Regions from separate parts of the Photobacterium sp. J15 genome, predicted to be linked through region 1. Evidence: riboswitches for the same ligand, from Rfam matches in the RefSeq annotation. Region 1 holds a riboswitch; each other region holds the start of a gene.

Region 1 (8,006 bases):
CACCGTAGGCCTTGTGCTCTACAGCCAGCTGCCAGTGATCATTAAGATATACCTGCGCCTGATGTGCTTTGCCGGCTGCGATCACCTGTTTGATCTGAGCTTCCAATGTCGACTCGTTTTCATCTTTGATCCGCAGTTGAGTAGTCGCAACTCCCAGATCCAACAAGCACTCAACCCACTCGGCCGAATCCACTACCGGATATAGCGCAAGCTTCGCCGGATCTGTCGCTGCAAACGGCTCAACAGCCGCTTCTTTGCAAGTCCACCCCAAGTCTTCTGCTTCTGGGTGGTTAGCCGTTAAAGCTCGGGGAAACAGCTCACGGCTCATCGGCCAGCCAGTTTCACCATAACCATCCATGTGGCTTTCCATATAGCCACGAGCATGAGCCCGGGCCAGAGTCACCGCATCCTCCAGCGGAAAATCCAGTGCCAGCGCAACCATCAGCATCGCACGCTGCGGCTCACTGGCACCGGCGTGGTGACAATACACGGCTCTGGCTTCACCATTGTGGTGCCAGATATCAATACACCCTTTCTCAGTTGGCAGGCCGCTGACAATTAAATTTGGTTTTTGGGCAACCTGCTGCTGCATTTCACTTACCGACGGATAAGGTGCAATCCACTGATCCAATACCTTATACCCGGTAATATCAGCCCCATCCGGGTTAAACACCAGACTGAACTGACGCTCTTCGAACTGAATGTCGACTGTTTCCGACTCGCTCCAATCCACACTGACCTGTTCTCCCAACTGGTACTTATCAGCAGCAGCCAGCAAGGGTTCCACATGCATCAGCAACGGTGTCAGGCTATCGGGCAAACATAAAGAGCTCATTGACGATCCTCTTGAATAGGGTGGTACAACTCACTACCCCGGGCGCGGAATTCAGAGGCTTTCTGCTGCATTCCCTGTAATGGTTCATCAAGTACTTTAATTTCCAGCTCATTGTTGTGTTCAAGATTGCTGGCGTAATCGCGTACTTCCTGGGAGATCTTCATTGAACAGAACTTTGGTCCGCACATTGAGCAGAAATGAGCCACTTTACCGGATTCCTGGGGTAGAGTTTCATCGTGATAGGCTCGGGCCGTATCCGGATCCAAGCCTAAATTAAACTGGTCTTCCCAGCGAAACTCAAAGCGCGCTTTCGACAATGCATTGTCACGCACTTGCGCTCCCGGATGACCTTTCGCCAAGTCTGCCGCATGGGCACACAACTTGTACGTGATCAGACCCACTTTTACGTCTTCTTTATTAGGCAATCCAAGATGTTCTTTGGGAGTGACATAGCAAAGCATGGCGCAACCATACCAGCCAACCATCGCCGCACCGATCCCGGAAGTAATATGGTCATAACCCGGAGCGATGTCCGTAGTCAGCGGGCCTAAGGTATAAAATGGTGCTTCATGGCAATGCTTGAGCTGCTCTTCCATGTTTTCCCTAATCATATGCATCGGCACATGTCCCGGCCCTTCAATCATCACCTGTACATCATATTCCCAGGCAATTTTGGTCAGTTCACCAAGGGTTCGCAGTTCACTGAACTGCGCTTCATCATTGGCATCAGCAATGGATCCCGGACGCAGGCCGTCTCCTAAGGAAAGGGAAATATCGTATTGGGCACAGATCTCGCAGATCTCTCGGAAATGGGTATAAAGGAAGCTTTCCTGGTGGTGAGCCAGACACCACTTGGCCATAATCGAACCGCCTCGTGACACAATTCCTGTCACTCGCTTTGCGGTCATCGGGATGTAACGCAGCAGAACACCTGCATGAATTGTAAAATAATCAACACCCTGTTCGGCTTGCTCCAGCAAAGTATCGCGGAAGACATCCCAATTAAGGTTCTCGGCAATGCCGTTCACTTTCTCCAACGCCTGGTACATAGGCACAGTACCAATCGGCACCGGACTGTTACGGATTATCCACTCACGGGTTTCGTGAATATTGCGCCCGGTGGACAGATCCATCACCGTATCGCCGCCCCAGCGGGTCGACCACACCAATTTTTCAACTTCTTCTTCAATGGATGAACTGACGGCGGAATTACCGATATTAGCATTGACCTTAACCAGAAAGTTACGGCCGATAATCATGGGCTCAGATTCAGGGTGGTTAATGTTCGAAGGGATGATGGCCCGGCCAGCCGCCACTTCCTGGCGGACAAACTCCGGCGTAATATCTTCAGGCAGGTTTGCGCCAAAGCTAATACCCGGATGTTGCAGATTCAGAGTGGAATCTCGATATTTTTCCCGCCCCATGTTTTCACGGATCGCAATAAACTCCATCTCCGGAGTGATCACCCCTTGGCGGGCATAATGGAGCTGAGTAACCCGATGCCCCGGCTTCGCTCTGCGGATACAAGCTCGTTGACTAAAACGCAGCTCATCCAGCGTATCATCAACCAAACGGCTCAGAGCATAATCAGAACTCAGCCCGTCCAGCAGCTCGGTATCATTACGCTCTGCTATCCACGCATCCCGGACAGAAGGCAAGCCGGCATAGATATCAATGTCGCAATCAGGATCGGTGTAATAACCGGATGTGTCATAAACCCGTATCGGTTCATTGGGCTCATAAATCGGGTTTGATTTGGATCCACCAACAAGGCTATCCGACAGCGTTATTTCACGCATCGGCACCTGAACATCAGGACGGCTTCCTTCCACATACACCTTACGGGATTTCGGGTAAGGCTGGACGGTGAGTGAATCAATAAATTGTTTAGCTTCCAGTCTCGCTTGTTTGCGATTCGACATAGCAATTTCCTTTCATCTTATTAGAGGGAAGTTGCTTGACGGATGGGTGCATAAACAAGAGGCATACACTTAGGGTGTACAGCGTCGTCTGAATACTGCGGCTACGGCCGATCGATTTCGATGGTGTAGCTAGACAGATGAATTGTCTCTTGTTCCCTTCGCAGGTATTAGCCCGATCAGGTTCTACGGATCCCGCAAAGCGGTCTCAGCCAAATGGCACTCCGACAAGTTAAGTGATGAGTATAGGTAAGCACCTTACAGGCAGCAAGCGTAATTCACATAAATTATTGAACTTAAGCCCAAACAAAAAAGGCCGCACATTTGTGCGGCCTAAGAATTATTTACTGAACTTTTTCGCTAAATTTTTCAGAAGTGATGAATGAGTTTCTCGCAATTCACCCAGTTTATGGGTAATCGTCGGTGCTCCGTCTAAATCAAACAACTTAGGTACAGCCACTCGCTGAGAAGAATAGATGCCGGTATGGCCACTAAAGTAGTAAGCGGTATAACAGGCAATCGCAAAATAAAGCATATGGTCGGCACCAAACAGCTCGACGCCCATAATGGTACAAGCAAGCGGAGTGTTAGTCGCCGCAGCAAAAACAGCGAGGAATCCAAGCGCAGCAAATAAATCAACCGGCGCACCAAGTATCCATGCCATGGTGTTACCCAAAGTCGCACCAACAAAGAACAGCGGTGTCACCTCCCCGCCTTTATACCCGGCAGCCAAGGTAATCGCAGTCAACAGCAACTTAAGCAACCAACTGTACCACTCTGCACCACCTTCATGGAAAGCACTTAAAATACTGACGCCACCTTCACGACTTGAGTACACACCAAGGCCTATATAGTCATAGTTACCAATCAGGTGCACCGCCCCAATAACAATCAAACCTCCGACAACCACAATCAGGTAAGGGTTTTTAAGTGTTGCCTTGAAGATATCTTTAAACGCATGGGTAAGCTCACCGAACAGGTAACCCGCCAAACCAAATGCAATGGCAGCCAGAACAATTTTCGCCACCATCAGAATATCGACCTTCACCGCATGCTCAAACAAGGTAATGGTCTCAAGGAAGTCGATCCGATAATGGGTATGGTGTGCACCCCAAGCACTACATACAACATCAGCGAGGATAGCGGCAAACAGAGCAGGAATAATCGCGTCGTAGCGCAGACGCCCAATAGCCAGCACCTCAAGCGCAAAAATCGCTCCGGTCAATGGAGTACCGAATACAGCACCAAATCCGGCTGCAACACCGGCAATTAAGATCAGGCGGGTGTCTGCTTCATTCAGCTTGAAACAACGAGCCAGCCAGTGCGTCGTTGCACCACCGATTTGCACGGCCGTCCCTTCACGTCCGGCAGAACCACCAAACAAGTGAGTGATGACTGTTGTGATTAATACCAACGGCCCCATTCGGGTTGGAATACCAGCTCCCGGCTCATGAATTTCATCCATGATCAGGTTATTACCACCCTCTGAGTTTTTACCCAGATTCCGGTAGCAATAAACAATCACAATCCCGGCTAACGGTAACAGATATAGCAGCCAAGGGTTATCAATCCGGGTCTCAGTAGCGAAGCTTAAGCTCCAAAGGAAAAAGGCGTTAAGAGAGCCAACAATAACGGCAACAGGAATTATAAGAAGTGTCCATCTTAGGATCTGGACAAAAGTTTTGGGGTTAGCGCTTAGTGGGTGTGCCATACCAGTTATCTATCATTACAAAGTTAATTCTTCAGGATAGACGTTATGGCAAATGATTTAGCCCTACCATAGACGGATCTATCCTACTACAGCAGGAGTCATCATCTCAGTAGAGCGGTTAAAGGTGGAACTCCATCACCCGTAATGAACATGGCTGTTCATCAACAAAAGGGAATGCTAACGGGAAATACAGCAAGCAACAAGCTTAAATTTTGCCTTCAGGCAGTAAAATAGCTTTTGCTTGATATAAAGCAGGAAAGGTCACAGAAACAAAAACCAGCATTTAACCGGGACGCGTAATCTGAAGCTTCATAGATGGCAGAGAAGAAGGGATTCGAACCCTAACTCGCGCTGTTTTTGGTATCAGGGGGATCCGCTGCTCTGTCAATTGGAGCTATAAACGAAAAAAGCCTCAGCATTTCTGCTGAGGCTTCAAAGATGGCAGGGGTGGAGGGATTCGAACCCCCAACACGCGGATTTGGAATCCGCTGCTCTGCCAATTGGAGCTACACCCCTGTAGTCGTTTTTAAGACTTAACTTTGTCTGAATAAGTGGCGGAGCGGACGGGACTCGAACCCGCGACCCCCGGCGTGACAGGCCGGTATTCTAACCAACTGAACTACCGCTCCACTCAGGATTAACGTTCGTTCACAACGCTAACCTAAATTGGAAGCCTGGCGATGTCCTACTCTCACATGGGGAGGCCCCACACTACCATCGGCGCTATTACGTTTCACTACTGAGTTCGGCATGGGATCAGGTGGGTCCATAATGCTATGGTCGCCAAGCAAAATTCTTACAATCTCGGAAAATCTGACTATGTTCTCGCACTACATTCAAGTGCTCATGGAGTCCTATAAAACCCCTTGGGTGTTGTATGGTTAAGCCTCACGGGCAATTAGTACAGGTTAGCTCAACGCCTCACAGCGCTTACACACCCTGCCTATCAACGTTCTAGTCTTGAACAGCCCTTCAGGATACTTAAAGTATCAGGGATGACTCATCTTGAGGCTCGCTTCCCGCTTAGATGCTTTCAGCGGTTATCGATTCCGAACTTAGCTACCGGGCAATGCGTCTGGCGACACAACCCGAACACCAGCGGTTCGTCCACTCCGGTCCTCTCGTACTAGGAGCAGCCCCTCTCAATCATCCAGCGCCCACGGCAGATAGGGACCGAACTGTCTCACGACGTTCTAAACCCAGCTCGCGTACCACTTTAAATGGCGAACAGCCATACCCTTGGGACCGACTTCAGCCCCAGGATGTGATGAGCCGACATCGAGGTGCCAAACACCGCCGTCGATATGAACTCTTGGGCGGTATCAGCCTGTTATCCCCGGAGTACCTTTTATCCGTTGAGCGATGGCCCTTCCATTCAGAACCACCGGATCACTATGACCTGCTTTCGCACCTGCTCGAACCGTCATTCTCGCAGTCAAGCGGGCTTATGCCATTGCACTAACCTCACGATGTCCGACCGTGATTAGCCCACCTTCGTGCTCCTCCGTTACGCTTTGGGAGGAGACCGCCCCAGTCAAACTACCCACCAGGCACTGTCCTCACCCCGGATAACGGGGCCAAGTTAGAACATCAACACTACAAGGGTGGTATTTCAAGGACGGCTCCACAGATACTGGCGTACCTGCTTCGAAGCCTCCCACCTATCCTACACATGTAGGGTCAATGTTCAGTGCCAAGCTGTAGTAAAGGTTCACGGGGTCTTTCCGTCTAGCCGCGGGGACGCAGCATCTTCACTGCGATTTCAATTTCACTGAGTCTCGGGTGGAGACAGCGTGGCCATCATTACGCCATTCGTGCAGGTCGGAACTTACCCGACAAGGAATTTCGCTACCTTAGGACCGTTATAGTTACGGCCGCCGTTTACCGGGGCTTCGATCAAGAGCTTCGACCTAAGTCTAACCCCATCAATTAACCTTCCGGCACCGGGCAGGCGTCACACCGTATACGTCATCTTTCGATTTTGCACAGTGCTGTGTTTTTAATAAACAGTTGCAGCCACCTGGTATCTGCGACTGCCGGCAGCTCCAAGAGCAAGTCTCTTCACCGCCAGCAGCGTACCTTCTCCCGAAGTTACGGTACCATTTTGCCTAGTTCCTTCACCCGAGTTCTCTCAAGCGCCTTGGTATTCTCTACCTGATCACCTGTGTCGGTTTGGGGTACGATTCCTTACTATCTGAAGCTTAGAGGCTTTTCCCGGAAGCATGGCATCAATGACTTCACTGCCGTAGCAGCTCGACATCGGGTCTCAGCCTGATGTATTCCCGGATTTGCCTAAGAATACAGCCTACACCCTTGAACCAGGACAACCGTCGCCTGGCCCACCTAGCCTTCTCCGTCCCCCCATCGCAATAGTAAGAAGTACGGGAATATTAACCCGTTTCCCATCGACTACGCCTTTCGGCCTCGCCTTAGGGGTCGACTCACCCTGCCCCGATTAACGTTGGACAGGAACCCTTGATCTTCCGGCGAGGAGGTTTTTCACCCCCTTTATCGTTACTCATGTCAGCATTCGCACTTCTGATACGTCCAGCAAGCCTTACGACTCACCTTCAACCGCTTACAGAACGCTCCCCTACCCAATACGCTAATGCGCATTGCCGCAGCTTCGGTGTATAGCTTAGCCCCGTTAAATCTTCCGCGCAGGCCGACTCGACCAGTGAGCTATTACGCTTTCTTTAAATGATGGCTGCTTCTAAGCCAACATCCTGGCTGTCTGAGCCTTCCCACATCGTTTCCCACTTAGCTATAACTTTGGGACCTTAGCTGGCGGTCTGGGTTGTTTCCCTCTCCACGACGGACGTTAGCACCCGCCGTGTGTCTCCCGGATAGTACTTACTGGTATTCGGAGTTTGCAAAGGGTTGGTAAGTCGGGATGACCCCCTAGCCTTAACAGTGCTCTACCCCCAGTAGTATTCGTCCGAGGCGCTACCTAAATAGCTTTCGGGGAGAACCAGCTATCTCCAGGTTTGATTGGCCTTTCACCCCTAGCCACAAGTCATCCGCTAATTTTTCAACATTAGTCGGTTCGGTCCTCCAGTAAGTGTTACCTCACCTTCAACCTGCCCATGGCTAGATCACCTGGTTTCGGGTCTAATCCCAGCAACTGCACGCCCAGTTAAGACTCGGTTTCCCTACGGCTCCCCTATTCGGTTAACCTTGCTACTGAAATTAAGTCGCTGACCCATTATACAAAAGGTACGCAGTCACCCCGAAGGGCTCCTACTGCTTGTACGTACACGGTTTCAGGTTCTATTTCACTCCCCTCACAGGGGTTCTTTTCGCCTTTCCCTCACGGTACTGGTTCACTATCGGTCAGTCAGGAGTATTTAGCCTTGGAGGATGGTCCCCCCATGTTCAGACAGGATATCACGTGTCCCGTCCTACTCGATTTCACTCGTTATGCGCCGTCGGCTACGGGGCTGTCACCCTGTATCGCCAAGCTTTCCAGCTTGTTCACCTGACGCAAGACTAGCTTAAGGGCTAATCCGGTTTCGCTCGCCGCTACTGCCGGAATCTCGGT
Region 2 (8,006 bases), 3.3 Mb from region 1:
ATTAATGGCGCTAACATCACTATCAAAGATATCGGACAGGAACGCTTGATGAGCCGCCAGGCTTGGGGGATCCATCCGAAAAATGTCTATCAGGGAATGGCCCTTGATGCGATGATGGATCCGGATATCGATCTGGTGATCCTGACCGGTCCAGCGGGTTGCGGTAAGACAATCCTGGCGATGGCGGCGGCGCTTGAGCAAGTGATTGAAAAAGGGATGTATGACAAGATCCTTGTGACTCGTAATACCCCAGAAATCGCTGAGTCGATTGGTTTCTTGCCGGGCACCGAAGAAGAAAAAATGCTTCCTTGGCTGGCAGCGGTGACCGATACGATGGAAGCGTTGCACAAACATGATGTTTGTACTGACGGCTCGATGAAATACATCTACGAAAAAGCCAATATTCAATTTAAATCGATTAACTTTATGCGCGGGCGCTCAATCCAGAATGCTTTTGTTCTGTTGGATGAGTGTCAGAACTTAACCGCCTCCCAGATTAAAACCATCATCACTCGTTGTGGGGAAGGCACCAAAATTGTCTGTTCCGGTAACCTGGCGCAAATAGACTCCAGTTACCTGTCTCCGGTGACCTCGGGCCTGACGTATATCGTCGAGCGTTTCAAGAATTTCGAGGGTAGTGCCAATATCTATCTCGACGGTGTGATCCGCAGCCGTCTGGCCGAATTTGCGGAAGAAAACCTGTAATTCAGATTCGAGAGGCGAGTTTCTCGATATTGGAAACTCGTCTCTCTATATCAGTCCTAATGGCCTAAATATCTTCTTAATTCTCCATCTTCCGGCTCTGTCAGCACCTGCTGAGCAGGGCCGAAAACGTTAATCTTCCCTTGTGCAATGAAAGCGCATTTATCGGCAATTTTCAGGGCATCGTCCGGGCTGTGGGTCACCATGAGTACGGTGATTTGCTGCTCTTTGGCTAATGCATGTACTAGTTCCAGCATCTCTTTACGCAACGCCGGATCCAGAGCGGAAAACGGCTCATCGAGCAGCAGCAGCGGACGGTTGCGGATCAGGCAGCGGGCCAGTGCCACACGTTGTTTCTGGCCGCCGGACAGCTGCTCCGGCAGGCGATCCAGATATTGTTGAATGCCGACTCTGGCAGCCGCGGCCTGAATGTTGTCCTTATCTTCCTGGCTGAGTTTTAGTCCCGGATGTATTCCTAGGCCGATATTTTCGAATACTGTTAGGTGGGGAAACAGGTTGTGATCCTGAAACAGCAGTGAAAGCGGCCGCTCAGAAGACGGTTGGTGCTTGATAGCTTGACCGGCAATGGTGAGGCTACCGCTGTCTGGCATCAGAAAGCCGGCTATCATCGCCAGTAGGGTGCTTTTGCCAGCCCCGCTCGGGCCGAGCAGGGCGACGATTTCGCCTTTCTCAACTTCAAGGTCAAAGGTGTATCGCGTACGTTCGGCCTGCGTAGGCTGGCCTGTCTGGGCGTAATGGTGGCTAAGTTGCTTCAGGGTCAGCATTATGGTGTCCGGATCAGTATTTTTTCAACCAGGGTAAAAAGTCCCAGGCTCAGGAGCAGCAGGATTAAGGCTGCGACGGCGGCGGCATCCATCTGGTAGCTGCCCATCAGTTGGAATAGATAAAGCGGCAGGGTCTGAAAATCTCTGCTGCCAAACAGGGCTATCGCTCCCAGATCGCCCAGCGAGAGTACAAAGCCAATTGCCAGCGCCTGAGCCAGTGGTTTGCGCAGGGCGCGCCACTCGACCAGACGCAGGCGTGACAGTCCGTGCATGCCCAGGCTCTGGCACAGTGGGTTGTATTGCTGGGCCAGATGCAGCATTGGCTGACTGAGGGTTTTAATTACATAGGGCAGCGCCATCAGGGCGTTGACTCCGACGACCACCCAGAAGGCGGCTTCGAAGGCATCGGTGTACCGGCGCAGCAGCAGGAAAATCCCGGTGCTGAGAACTAGTCCCGGCGTGACCAGAATAATGGTGCCGAGCAGCTCAATACCATCTGCGGGTAGTGTTTTCTTCTCAATTCGCCATTGGCGGCTGGCCAGCAGGATCGCAACCCCGGCGGTGACCGCCAGGACACAGGCAAGTAGGGCAATTTTCAGCGAGTTTGCTACGGCCTGCCACAGTGCTGGTTCTGCCAGCAGGGTCGGTAGCTTACTGTTCAGGCCGGCACTGATAACCGCCAGGATCGGGGGCAGTACCAGCAGAATAGCAAAGCCGATCCACAGCCAGTCCCAGGATTTTGCCTGCCAGCTGTCGAGATAGTTCTCCGGTTGGCGGGATACCGAGCCGCTCATGGTCGACAATGGTTTGGTAAAACGCTGGGTTATCAGCACCAGACTGCTGCAAATCAACATCTGCCACAGGGCAAGGATGGCACCGCCGGCCAGGTCAAAGTCGTAGCGCAAGGCCTGATAGATAGCCAGCTCAATCGTGGTGGCTTTAGGGCCGCCGCCCAGCGACATGATCACCGCAAAACTGGTAAAGCAAAGCATGAAGATCAGGCCTATGACATGGGGCAGTTGCTGGCGCAGCCTGGGCCAGGCGACAAAGCGGAACTTATGCCAGCCTTTGATCCCAAGGTGGGCAGCTAGCTGGTGCTGCTCGAACGGGATCCCTTCAAGGCTCTGTAGTAACAGTCGGGTTGCCAGCGGGAAGTTAAGGAAAACGTGCGCCAGCAGTATGCCGTTGAGACCATAAACAGAGAATGGCAGGGATTCTCCGAAATGCTGGTACAGTTCAGCCAGCAGGCCGCTCTTACCATAAATCGCCAGCAGGCCGAATACCGCAACCAGCACAGGTAGCACCAGAGTCATGGCAAACAAACGTAATAACAGGCTGCGTCCGGGAAAGTTTCGCCGTGACAGGGCATATGCCGCGGGGATGGCCGGGATCACACTCAATATCGTGGATAACAGGGCCTGATAGAAACTGAAGCCGGCGACATGGCGCAGGTAAGGATCCTGCCAGATGAAGAACGGGTTGAGTTCGTTGGCCTGGCTGATCAGGGCTGAGATAGCGCAGAGCACCAGAGTGACAATCAGCCCGGCAGAGACGATGCCGGGCAGAATTTGGGTAACGCGGGTATTCAAAGGTCGGTAGCCATTATTGGGTCAGGGCATGTTGCCATTCACGGATCCATCCACGACGTTGAGCGGCCACTTCCTCGGCGCTGAATTCCAGTGATTTAGCTGGCAGTGTCAGCTGTTCAAAGCCTTTCGGCAGCGCCTGTTCGGTGACAGGATACATCCAGTTGCCAGTTGGGATCACCGACTGGAATTCCGGCGTCAGGATAAACGACAGGAACTTATCGGCCAGCTTTTGATTTTGGCTGTTCTTGAGCTTGGCGGCGACTTCGACCTGCATATAGTGGCCTTCGCTGAAGTCAGCGGCTTTATACTTGCCTTCGTTTTCGGCAATGATGTGGTAAGCCGGAGATGTGGTGTAAGACAGCACCAGATCTGATTCGCCCTTCAGGAACATGTTGTAGGCTTCGGACCAACCTTTGGTGACAGTAACGGTTTTTTTCGCCAGTTGCTGCCAGGCGGCATCAGCTTTGTCACCATAGACAGATTTCATCCACAGCATCAGGCCCTGGCCTGGAGTAGAGGTACGCGGATCCTGGTAGATGATGCTGAGATCGTCACGCTTAACCAGTTCGCTCAGGCTTTTCGGCGGATTGGCCAGCTTTTCTGAGTTATAAACAAAGGCGAAGTAGCCGTAGTCATAAGGGACGAATGTGGTGTCCGTCCAGCCGTTTGGCAGGGTGACTTTACTGGTATCAACGTTATGTTCAGCCAGCAGGCCGGTTTTCTTCGCTTCACTCAACAGATTGTTATCCAGCCCCAGCACGATATCTGCCTTGGTACCTTTACCTTCAAGGCGCAAGCGGTTGAGGATCGATACGCCGTCTTCCAGCGCGACATATTCCAGGTCACAGCCACACTGAGCCTCAAAGGCTTTTTCAATCGCCGGGCCCGGTCCCCAGTCTGAGGCAAATGAGCTGTAGGTGTAGACAGTCAGGGTCTCTGCGGCCATGGCAGAGCCAGCCATCAGCGACAGGGTTAAAGTCGGAAGAAGTTTGTTCACTATGCGCTCCTAAATACCCTTGCTTCCCGCAAGGGGGATAAATATGAGCGGCACAGGGTTGAGAAAAGGCGTCCGGCATCGTGCTGCGACGCTGACACTTGATTGTGGTCGGTATTATCTCAATTCCTACGCCAGCATGATCTGGTTCAGGTTCAGTGGGTTCTGCGGTTGCAGTCTCAGTCCGGTTTAGGTCGGACACCCCAATGAGAACGAGAGCTATTGTAATGCGCTATGTCGCTGGTTGCCAGCGCAATACAAGAGTGTACGCAGAATATTGATCCGCATCTGTGACGGTTGTGCCGATACAGGGCAGGCTGAAAAATAACTGTCAGATTATATGGTTAATTAGTTTGTGCTCACTTCGCCTCATTGAGTGACCAGTTATAGTCGTAGCTGACATTATTCAGTTGCAGAGGTTGTCCTTTGTGGTACTGGTTGAGGTGCTTTTGCAGATCGCGTTGTGAGCCGAAGTCATTGCCGTACCAGTCATAAATGGATGACAGCTGAATGCGGTTGCCGTTGATTTCCACGCCCTTAGGGCTGTTTATGAAACGGCTGGCGGCCTGTTCGAGTAGTGTTTCCGTGTTGTCGGCTGTAAAGGCGACGGGTTGCAGGTCCGGACAGCCGAGGCTTGCGCAGTTTACCGCATAGTGAATCCGGGCATCACGCCAGATCGGGCGCAGGATGCGATGCTCTATATCATTGAGTGACAACGCCTGCTCGGCAACCGTGATTAGCTCCTCATCCCATGGCCCGAAGCTGAAGAAGCCGCCGAGTTTGGTGATGGATTTGATCGGGTAGTTATTGATGATCAGTCGTACGGTCAGGGCATTATAAAGGTTGACCCAATAGGCAAACTGCTCCGGTTTTGAATACTGACGGGGATCGATGGTCGCAAGTTGGCGAATGTAGCGGTCAAGCTCCCATTTGTCGTTATCGGAGACTGCGTGATAGCGAAACAGGGTTTGTTGGGGCAGCTCCACCAGATAGGTGTCCAGCATCTTTTGCCAGCGGCTGTGGTCAATCATCGCTGTGTTTGTCTCGTTGCTTTTTTGCCAGAATGGCCACAGGTCGGCTTTGGGGGCCGCCAGTACCGGGCTCAGGGCAGAGGAGATAAGCAGGATAAAAGTAAGTAGCAGTCGCATGGGCTGTCCTTAGTCAGAGCAAATTATTCATTTTGGTATACCAGATGACCCTGTCAGGGGCGAATGTCTTTCATTTGTTTCTTCTGCAATTAATTATGGAGAAGAAAACAGGTGATGAAAAAAGGTTATTGTTCCGTTTGGTATAAGTGATAGAAAAGAAAGCGCCCCGGAGAATGAACCGGGGCGTGAGTTTGTTACTGCTTACTTTTATCAACTATTCAGGTGTGTGGCTGAATAGTCAGGCAAGAAAAGCCGGGATATTACTTTCATACTCGGCGATTTTGTCTTCATGCTGCAGGGTCAGGCCGATGTTATCCAAGCCGTTCAGCAGGCAGTGGCGGCGGAATTCGTCAATTTCAAAACGGTATTCCTTGTCGTTGGCAGTGACGGTCATGCTCTTCAGATCTACCGTAACTTCGGCACCCTCGTTGGTTTCAATGAACTGGAAAATCTCATCGACTTCCTGTTCGGTCAGGCGTACCGGCACCATCTGGTTGTTGATGGCGTTACCGTAGAAAATATCGGCGAAGCTCGGGGCGATCATCACTTTTATGCCGTAATCTGCCAGAGCCCACGGAGCGTGCTCTCGTGATGAGCCGCAACCGAAGTTTTCCCGCGCCAGCAAAATACTGGCTCCCTGGTAGCGCGGAGCGTTCAGGACAAAATCCGGATTTGGCTGCTGCCCGGCATCATCAAGAAAACGCCAGTCATGGAACAGGTGCTTGCCGAAACCGGTTCGGGTGACTTTCTGTAGAAACTGTTTCGGAATAATGGCATCGGTGTCGACATTGGCTGCATCCAGAGGAACGACCAAACCGGTATGTTGTTTAAAACCTGTCATTTTTTCCTCTCCTTATGCCGTTACCGTTGCGGTTTCCAGGGTACGAATATCAACAAAATGGCCGGCGCAGGCCGCGGCTGCAGCCATCGCTGGGCTGACCAGGTGGGTACGGCCGTCACGGCCCTGACGGCCTTCGAAGTTACGGTTGCTGGTCGAAGCGCAACGCTCGCCCGGGCCTAAGCGGTCATTGTTCATTGCCAGGCACATAGAGCAGCCCGGCAGGCGCCATTCAAAACCGGCTTCGATGAAAATCTTGTCCAGCCCTTCTTTTTCGGCCTGGGCTTTGACCTGCTCGGAGCCCGGCACAACCAGCGCTTGGACGTTCGGGGCAACCTGGCGGCCTTTGGCGATTGCAGCAGCGGCACGGATATCTTCAATTCGGGAGTTGGTGCAGGAGCCGATGAACACTTTGTCGATGTTAAAATCTGATAGCTTTCTGCCGGCTTCCAGCCCCATGTAGGCCAGCGCTTTTTCTGCCGAGGCTTTTTCTACCGGATCGGTGAAGTTCTCTGGCGACGGGATGGCTTCGTCAATGGCTATCACCTGGCCCGGGTTGGTTCCCCAGGTCACTTGAGGCCTGATGTCTTTGGCATCTAAAGTCACAACGGTGTCGAATTGGGCGCCTTCGTCAGTTTTCAGTGTCTTCCAGTATTCGACTGCGGCCTCGAAGTTGCCACCTTTCGGGGCAAAGTGACGCTCTTTGATGTAGTCGAAGGTGGTTTGATCCGGCGCGATCAGTCCGGCTTTGGCACCCAGTTCAATGGCCATGTTGCAGACGGTCATCCGCCCTTCCATTGTCAGGTCGGTAATGGCTTCGCCGCAGAACTCGACGACGTGGCCGGTACCGCCTGCCGCGGTAGTTTTGCCGATGATCGCCAGCACAATATCCTTGGCGGTGATCCCCGGTGCTACCTTGCCTTTTACCTCAATTTTCATGGTCTTGGCACGGGCCTGCTTCAGGGTCTGGGTTGCCAGCACATGTTCAACTTCAGAAGTACCGATACCGAAGGCCAGTGAGCCGAACGCGCCGTGAGTTGCGGTGTGGGAATCGCCGCAGACAATGGTCATGCCCGGCAGGGTAATGCCCAGCTCAGGCCCCATAACGTGGACGATACCCTGGTATTTATGGTTGAGGTCGTACAGGGTGACACCGAACTCTTTGCAGTTTTTAGCCAGGGTTTCCATCTGGATCCGGGCCATTTCGCCGGAGGCTTTGATGTCTTTGGTCTGGGTCGATACGTTGTGATCCATGGTGGCGAAGGTCTTGCCGGTCTGGCGTACCTGGCGGCCTTTTTCACGCAGGCCGTCAAAAGCCTGTGGTGAAGTTACTTCGTGCACCAGATGGCGGTCGATATACAGGATCGGGTTCTCGCCTTGTGCCGCGACAACAACGTGGGCATCGTATACTTTTTCATACAGCGTCTTCGGCGCTTTTGCTTGTGTGTTTGACATTGCTCGATTGCTCCTTGTTATCGTTAGGCCTGGCGGATATAGGCGGCGATCCTGTCGCCCATTTCACTGGTGCTCAGTGCCGGGCTGCTACCTGCCAGATCGGCTGTCAGCTCGCCGGCTTCCAGCGCTTGGGATACCGCTTGTTCGATGGCACGGGCGGCCTGTTCTTCACCCAGGCTGTAGCGCAGCATCAGGGCAGCGGACAGGATCTGAGCTACCGGGTTGGCAATGTTCTTGCCTGCAATATCCGGTGCAGAGCCGCCTGCCGGTTCGTACATGCCGAATTTGTCCTGGTTCAGGCTGGCAGACGGCAACATGCCCATCGAGCCAGTGATCATGGCGCATTCGTCGGAGATGATGTCGCCGAAAATGTTGGAGCACAGCATGACATCAAACTGGGCAGGATCTTTGATCAGCTGCATGGTCGCATTGTCGATGTACATGTGGTTCAGGGTGACTTCCGGATAGTCCCTGGCAACGTCTTCCACTACCTCG
Region 3 (8,006 bases), on a different contig from region 1:
CACTACTCTTAGGAACAAATATGGTATTCAAACTACCATTCAGGCTGTGATCTGAATAATGGAAAGGAAGATATTGCGAACAACTTCGTTTTATTTTCAAAAGGAATTACAAAAAACAAATACTGTTTTAGTGTTTATTCACAAAAAGAGCCGACTCAGTAATAATGAGGCAGCTCTTAATTATGATGTCATTAGACAATTATTTATAAACTCTTTAAGTAGTCGCAACTGACTTCCCGATAACTGATATCAACGTATAGCCCACCAAGATCAGTTGCTAATGTCGGATAAAAACCGTTCTCTGAAGCAGTTTTTACTTTATCCAAATCAATAGTGTAAACAGCCAGTCCCAACATATTAATTTCGGAAGGTAGGCAGCTATCAGAGTTCCCCTCTTCGAAGCACAAAGGCGGCGTAATATCGATCTTTCCGCAACCTTCACCCTCAACATCAATACCTAAATTTGCCAGCGTCGACTTTGCTCCTACCGGGAGTTTGTCCGGGGTGCTGCTCATACCTTCAGTTATAGTTTTGATATCATAATAACCCGGGTCGATTGTCCCCATTTTACTCTGTACGTTAGCACCAGTTACAGCAAATACCTTAGTATTCCCCTCTGCTAAATCTTTAATATCATCCTCATTACAACCTGCTAACGCCAGCACAGATAACAAATAAATAGCCTTTTTCATCATAGTCCCTATGTTTAATAATAATTGACAAGGCAATGTTTACTTTAGCTTTTATTTCACATTGTTCCAAACTCACTAAAAATCGATTATTAGTCCACATTATCCAAGGAAAAATAACGCCAACACACAAGAATAAACGCCACGAGTTGCACATTATCAGAGCATTGTTTCAGTGCCAAAACACAGACTTATACTATTCAATGTTTAAGAGTCAGCCTTTTACTTATCTGAAAGAAAATACTGGTCAAGAGCCTGAAAGTGGTCATTTACTATACTAAAAACCACATATGTGTGATGAATAATTGTGATCTCTAGCCTGAATTCTTCCCTTATCGTCTATTGGTGTGCATAATATTGCCACAATAAATCTACGGACACTTCCTTATGAGTATCGAAAATATCGTTAAAGAGCGCTCTGGCGCAAAATGTGAGCTTTGTTCTTCTGAAGACAACCTGAGCGTATTTGAAGTACCAGCTTCTCCTGACACAACTGCTGGTAGCTGTGTAATGGTGTGTAACACTTGCCGTACTCAAATCGAAGATCCGGAAGCAATGGATCAAACACACTGGCGTTGCCTGAACGACAGCATGTGGAGCCAGGTTCCTGCTGTACAGGTAATGGCTTACCGTATGCTTAAGCGTCTGTCTTCTGAAACATGGGCTCAGGATCTGCTGGATATGATGTACATGGAAGAAGACACAGTTGAGTGGGCAGAGAAAGGCATCGCTCTTGAAGAGCTGGATTCAGTTAAAACTGTTGACGTAAATGGTACTCCGCTACAAAACGGTGACAACGTTACTATTATCAAAGATCTGCCAGTTAAAGGTTCGAGCCTTGTAATCAAGCAGGGTACAGCTGTACGCGGTATTCGCCTGACTAACAACCCACTGCACATCTCTGGTAAAGCAGCTGGCACAAACATGGTTATCATCGCGGAATACTGCCGTAAGATGTAATCGCTGACTTGTCTTGAGACAAGCAGAAAAAAGGCGCATTAAGCGCCTTTTTCTTTATATAACTTCTGGTAATAATTCCTCAGGGAAAGACGGAATCAATCGACGAATCGTTGCTTCATCCAAATAACCGCGTTTGATAAATTCATCTAGATTCAGCTCTTTCATCATCAACGTTAAGTCTATTGCTGTATTTGGCCGTGGTGCAAAATCGCACATGCTTTTCATACCGAGTCGCTCATAAAAACGCTTATGTTTTTTGCTTGAACCACAAACGATCGCAGTTTTTCCAAATCGCTCAGCCACCATATAAATATTGCTGAACAACGCCAAAGGAGCTATCGACGCCAGACCTCGCTTTTCTGGAATTACCGCCAGGCGCCCCATTTCAATGATGGTATCAAACTCTTCTTCAAGTTCAGCAAATTCCGTTTCGAATCCTCCTTTACAGGGAATATCAACCCAGCCCAGTGGACGATGTAATATACTCCCCCTGACCGTAGCAAAAGGCTTACCATTATCTTTTAAAAGAAATGTAATATTATTTGGCTTCTCATCAAACTCATCTGAAAATAAGCCGCGAGTAGATACAGGGTTATAACCAACGGTTGTATAAGCTTGATAACGAATATTATATGCTGTGATCTTTTCTTCTTCAGTTCGACAAATGTGGTTTGTCAGATTGTCATATTGCATAGGGATTCCAGATTTTCAATTTACCCTCCGGGCTACAGAAAATGAATACAATGCGCCGGAGCAATTCTCTGTTCTGCTCATAAACCATTATCCAAATTAATTCACGATTGTCAGATATAACAAAACATTTGTGCAATACGCTTCACATATCATGATGATTTAAACTGTTTATTTTCTTTTTTCCTGCAAAATACCCCACTAACCCATTGTTAAATAAAGATAACAACTTCACCGGTGCATGTTTTTTGTCACCATCAGTAGGAAAATCGAATATGGATACTGCGTTATTCTCTGTTCTCTCCGGGATCTACACCGGCCATCAAATCAACCACAACCAGGAAACTCTCAGTGAATATGCTTTGGCTCTGAACGGCAGCATAACTTACCCATCTGCTGTGGTTTGGCCTGAAAACGAAGAACAGCTAATAGCAACAGTACAGGCAGCAAATAAATATTCGTTTGAAATTCACCCTGTAGCCCAGGGACGCAACTGGGGATATGGCACAGCTCAGGGCACCCGCTCTAAACAGGTTATTATCAACCTCAGCCGCTTATCTGAAGTTTTAGAAATCAATGAAGAGCACGCCTATGTCAGAGTCCAACCGGGCATTACTCAATTGCAGCTCCATCAGGCACTGACAAACATTAATTCTTCTCTTCAGCTTGATATTACCGCTGCCGGTTCACATACCAGTGTGGTCGGCAACCTGCTTGAGCGTGGCTTTGGTCATACTGATTACAGTGATCGCTTCAGCAATGTACTTTCTATGCGAGTCCTTCTTCCTAATGGTGAAATCATCACCACCGGTATGGAGATGTTCCCTTCCAGCAAAGCAAAACACCTCTACCCTTATGGTATCGGACCTGTTCTTAACGGTCTGTTTTCGCAATCAAACCTTGGTATTGTCCTTGATATGACGATCGCGCTTCAGCCAAAGCCGGAATATCAGGCAACCGTCATGGTGATGTGCCGTGATGAAGCCGATGCCCCGGAAATGGTCTCAACAATTGCAGAACTAAAACTCAAAGGCGTTGTAACCAGCGGTGTTCATACAGTCAGCATGACACGTGCTGTCGGTGAACTGGCATCTAAAGCTGCCGGAGCCTGGGTTCTGACGACCTCTTTAGCCGGCCCTAGGTCGATTGTGAAAGCACGCTATAAATACTTTAAACAAACCATCAAGCAACACCTGCCTCGCGCAAGAGTTTTCATGATGGATGATTTCCGTTGGGGAGTCCTTTGTAAAATCAATGAGCACCTGAAATCTCCGGCCTTATACGGACTACAGCTGGTGATCGATCTCAAAAAAGGCATCCCTTCTGATGACGCGATCAAAACTCTTCTTGACCATCCTGAAGCCACATCCGAAATGAAAACCTCTGATTTTCCTGCCTGCTTCCGCTGGATTTGTGCTGTCAGCAGTTTCTCAAAAAAAGACATCAAAGAGATGCTGTCTGTCTGCCATCAGGTTTTCGAAAAATATGGCTATGAAGAGCGGTACAGCCTGACCAATGTCAGTGAGCGAGCTGTGGTCATGATCGCTAATATTCGCTTCGGTAAAACAGAAGATGAAATAGCTAAAGCACGAGATTTCCACAAAGAACTGGATAATGCCCTGCTTACAGCCGGATTTTGCCCATACCGCAGCGGCTCAGGTATGTTCGATGTCATTAAACCTTATATTGCCTCATCTAACCTGAAACTGCTCAACAACCTGAAGCTGGCTGTCGATCCAAACAATATCTTGTCGCCAGGCAAATACTGGATGACAGGCTCTCCTGAATCAGGAAAAACAGAACCCAGTGACATAATGGGTGAACAAGCTCAAAACACGGAAGCAGAGCCTGTACTGACTGAGTCATAGATACAACCAATCAGTACAACTCTCATATATTGATTAAAGTTGGAGCGAAAGATCTTACCTGTATTGCTCAATGACATTAAACATGGTTAGAATAACGCAACAACAAATAGCAGCCTAAAGTGCTGTTAATTGAACAGAATATAATCTGTATGTTAGTCGGGGAGCCTATGGCTGAGACCACTTCGGTGGGACCCGTTGAACCTGATCCATTTAATAATGGCGTAGGGAACTAGCAAACGTATCCTCTCAGATGCCAACCACTGTATCACCAGTGATCCGACACCTTGTCAGCGATACCTGCTACCCTGCGCACTACACATAAGGGTAGTCGCTATGGCAGTTCCATCTAAAACACCTATCACTTTAACTATTGCCGGCTCTGACAGCGGTGGCGGTGCCGGCATTCAGGCCGATATCAAAGCTATTTCCGCAACTGGTGGCTACTCCTGCTCAGTTATCACTGCGCTTACAGCACAAAACACGCTGGGAGTATCCGGTATTTATCCTGTCGACCCTTCGTTTGTAGAACAACAGCTTGATGCCGTCTTCAGTGACATTGACGTGAAAGCGGTAAAAGTTGGTATGCTCAGTGACGCAAACATCATCCGCTCGGTTGCGACAAAGCTACATGAGTACAAGCCCCAGTTTCTGGTTGTTGATCCTGTGATGGTTGCCACCAGCGGCGATCTCCTTTTGCAAGAAGAAGCCATTTCCACCCTGAAAACTGAACTGCTACCAATGGCGGATGTCATTACCCCTAACCTGCCAGAAGCGGCAGCACTGACTGGTGCAGAGTTACCAAAGACTGAGCAGGATATGAATGCGATGATCACCGCATTACGCGAGCTTGGTTCCCGTTCAGTTCTGCTGAAAGGCGGACATCTTGAACAGGATGAAAACAGCACAGATCTATTAATACTGGCAGATGATGTTATTCGTCTCAGTACCCCTCGAATCAATACACAAAATACCCACGGTACAGGTTGCACCCTTTCATCCGCAACCGCCTCTTACTTGGCTCAAGGGCATGAACTGATCGACGCTGTAAAGAATGCCAAAGCTTATATTACTCAAGCCATTCTTCATGCCAGCGATCTTAAAATAGGCTCAGGTCACGGACCGGTTCACCATTTCTTTGCCGGACACTTTAAAGCTGAATAACCGCTAAAACCGAGTAACTACAATGAATACTAATCAACAGGCTCTGACTGAGCCTGGCGTTTCCGTGCGCCTGAAAAACGTATCTCTGGCTTTTAACGATGCAGAACAGGAACTATTTTCCCAGCTAAATCTGTCGTTGCCATCAAACCAGTGGACTTGTCTTCTGGGCAAAAGTGGCTGCGGAAAAACTACCCTGCTCCGTTTTCTTGCTGAGCTGATGGATGAGCAAGTCACCTGGAATGGCGAACTGATTACGTCAGATTGCCTGCCGTTGTCAGGGCGTATTGCTTACATGGCGCAGCAGGATCTTCTGCTGCCTTGGCTGTCTGTTATTGATAACGTCTGCCTCGGCCTTCACCTCGGAGCCTCCACCAATACATCTAATAATCAGCCTGAGATACAAAAAGCACATGAGTTGCTTAAAGCTGTCGGCCTCGCTCAATACGCATCAGCAATGCCGCACCAGCTTTCAGGGGGAATGCGCCAGCGAGTTGCGCTTGCCCGAACACTGATGCAAGACAAACCGCTGGTGCTGATGGATGAACCCTTTTCAGCACTTGACGCCGTTACACGCTATAAGCTTCAGAGCCTTTCTGCGCGACTACTCAAGGAACGTACCGTTCTGCTGATCACTCACGATCCGCAAGAAGCCTTACGGCTGGGACACAATATTTACATCATGTCCGGAAAACCTGTACAGCTAACCAAGCTGCAAGTGCCGCAGAAAATACCTCCAAGGCAGTTTGATGCTGAAACAGCTCATCATCAACAAACCATCATTGAGCTACTGGAGAAAGATTATGTCTGATCTTCCTATCTCAGCATCGCTGACATCAAAAGCTGAGAAACCAACACCTTCCGTCGTTTCAAACCAGCCTTCAGCAGAGTTCACCAAACGTATATCAGCGTCAGGCAAACGAGCCATATTGAGCTCGTCGGGCGTGCTCGTCTTGTGGCAAGGTCTTGTCAGCTTACTGGAACTTCCTCCGTTTATTTTGCCGGGGCCGCTTGCTGTCTTCAGCAAGATCATTGAGCGCTACGATATTCTCTGGCACCACACGCTCGTAACCGGTTCTGAAATCATTTTAGGGTTAGCACTAGGGTTAATTCTGGGACTATTTTTCGCCCTGCAAATGTTGTTATTTGCGCCGCTTCGTCGCTGGCTATTACCGATTTTAATAGCCAGTCAGGCAATCCCCGTTTTTGCTATTGCCCCTATCCTGATGCTTTGGCTTGGGTACGGAATGGCATCAAAAATTGTTATGGCAGCACTGATCATCTTCTTCCCGGTCACAACCTGTTGTTATGACGGATTACGTCAAACACCGAGCGGTTATCTGGATCTGGCAAAAACCATGGGGGCGACTCGCTGGCAACTTCTACGACACATCCGCTTGCCTGCTGCGCTACCCGCCCTAGCTTCCGGCATTCGAGTCGCCGTTGTTGTCGCACCTATCGGTGCCGTGATCGGTGAGTGGGTCGGCTCCAGCGAAGGCCTCGGTTATCTGATGTTACAGGCCAATGCCCGGATGTTTGTGGACGAAATGTTCGCCGCCCTTTTTATCCTGGCACTGTTTTCAGTCAGCCTCTATTTCATTGCCGACAGACTGCTTAAGAAAGCGATTCCATGGCAGGAAAAATAAGCTTAATCGCACACGCAAAAATAAACCACACAACAATAATCACTTCATAAAGGAATCTTTAATGAAAAAACAGTTACTTCACAGCATCGCAGCCTTATCCCTTTCCGTCGTCTCATTTAACGCCGCGGCAGAAAAACTCAGCCTGATACTGGACTGGTTTGTTAACCCGAATCACGGCCCAATCATCCTTGCCCAAGAAAAAGGCTGGTTTGCCGAACAGGGGCTGGAAGTCGAGATCCAGGAACCAGCTGATCCGAGTATTCCGGACAAACTGGTCGCTGCAGGAAAAACCGACCTGGCCGTTTCTTACCAGAGCACGCTAATTTCGGGGGCCGCCGCCGGTCTTCCATTGGTTCGTTCAGCCACACTAATTTCCGGACCACTTAACTCACTGATCGTTCTTGATAAGTCCGACATTAAATCACTGGCTGACCTGGAAGGAAAAAACATCGGTGTCGCCATTGGTGGAAACGAAGAGGCGACTATCGGCACCATGCTGCGTTCAGCACATGTCAGCATGGACAAGGTGAAAATCATTAATGTCGGCTGGGCATTGTCTTCATCACTGGCTTCAGGAAAAGTCGATGCTATCTGGGGCGGCTTGCGTAACTTTGAACTGAACCAACTTGAACTTGAAGGCTACAAAGCAACCGCTTTCTACCCAGAAGAGCACGGTGTTCCGCCTTATGACGAGCTGATTGTTGTTGCCAACCCGAACAAGTACAACCTTGAAACAATCGAAAAATTCAACACTGCCATTGAAAAGGCAACTGTTTACCTGATCAACCACCCGGAAAAAGCATGGCTAGAGTTCATTGCCTACGCACCGGATACCCTGAATAACGACCTAAACCGTCAGGCATGGGAAGACACTCTGACACGTTTTGCACTCCGTCCGGGCGCGGTAGAGCTCAAACGTTATGACGACTACGCCGCATTTATGAAGCAACACAAAATCATCAATAAACTACCAAAAGCCCAAGATTACGTTCTGA

Evidence for each region. Region 1 has a riboswitch for thiamine pyrophosphate ahead of thiC (phosphomethylpyrimidine synthase ThiC). Riboswitches for the same ligand answer to the same signal wherever they lie in the genome.
Region 2: it holds a riboswitch for thiamine pyrophosphate, as region 1 does, so the genes downstream of both, thiB (thiamine ABC transporter substrate binding subunit) here and thiC (phosphomethylpyrimidine synthase ThiC) in region 1, are expected to answer to the same signal.
Region 3: it holds a riboswitch for thiamine pyrophosphate, as region 1 does, so the genes downstream of both, thiD (bifunctional hydroxymethylpyrimidine kinase/phosphomethylpyrimidine kinase) here and thiC (phosphomethylpyrimidine synthase ThiC) in region 1, are expected to answer to the same signal.

What each region holds. Positions count from the first base shown of each region.
Region 1 is NZ_CAWMUI010000001.1:54,654-62,659, reverse strand. Features, by position in the region: gene thiE (thiamine phosphate synthase) at 1-835, opposite strand, end outside; gene thiC (phosphomethylpyrimidine synthase ThiC) at 832-2,757, opposite strand; TPP riboswitch at 2,894-2,991, opposite strand; gene AACQ93_RS00295 (voltage-gated chloride channel family protein) at 3,095-4,465, opposite strand; fluoride riboswitch at 4,551-4,614, opposite strand; tRNA gene AACQ93_RS00290 (tRNA-Trp) at 4,905-4,981, opposite strand; tRNA gene AACQ93_RS00285 (tRNA-Asp) at 5,018-5,094, opposite strand; rRNA gene rrf (5S ribosomal RNA) at 5,138-5,253, opposite strand; rRNA gene AACQ93_RS00275 (23S ribosomal RNA) at 5,343-8,006, opposite strand, start outside.
Region 2 is NZ_CAWMUI010000001.1:3,399,085-3,407,090, reverse strand. Features, by position in the region: gene AACQ93_RS15185 (PhoH family protein) at 1-705, shown strand, start outside; gene thiQ (thiamine ABC transporter ATP-binding protein) at 762-1,487, opposite strand; gene thiP (thiamine/thiamine pyrophosphate ABC transporter permease ThiP) at 1,487-3,076, opposite strand; gene thiB (thiamine ABC transporter substrate binding subunit) at 3,090-4,037, opposite strand; TPP riboswitch at 4,180-4,286, opposite strand; gene AACQ93_RS15165 (DUF547 domain-containing protein) at 4,430-5,218, opposite strand; gene leuD (3-isopropylmalate dehydratase small subunit) at 5,457-6,059, opposite strand; gene leuC (3-isopropylmalate dehydratase large subunit) at 6,072-7,511, opposite strand; gene leuB (3-isopropylmalate dehydrogenase) at 7,535-8,006, opposite strand, start outside.
Region 3 is NZ_CAWMUI010000002.1:741,068-749,073, reverse strand. Features, by position in the region: gene AACQ93_RS20235 (hypothetical protein) at 204-692, opposite strand; gene AACQ93_RS20230 (PhnA domain-containing protein) at 1,077-1,649, shown strand; gene AACQ93_RS20225 (N-acyl amino acid synthase FeeM domain-containing protein) at 1,704-2,342, opposite strand; gene AACQ93_RS20220 (FAD-binding oxidoreductase) at 2,615-4,207, shown strand; TPP riboswitch at 4,355-4,452, shown strand; gene thiD (bifunctional hydroxymethylpyrimidine kinase/phosphomethylpyrimidine kinase) at 4,541-5,368, shown strand; gene AACQ93_RS20210 (ABC transporter ATP-binding protein) at 5,391-6,176, shown strand; partial or broken gene AACQ93_RS20205 (ABC transporter permease) at 6,298-7,011, shown strand; gene AACQ93_RS20200 (ABC transporter substrate-binding protein) at 7,073-8,006, shown strand, end outside.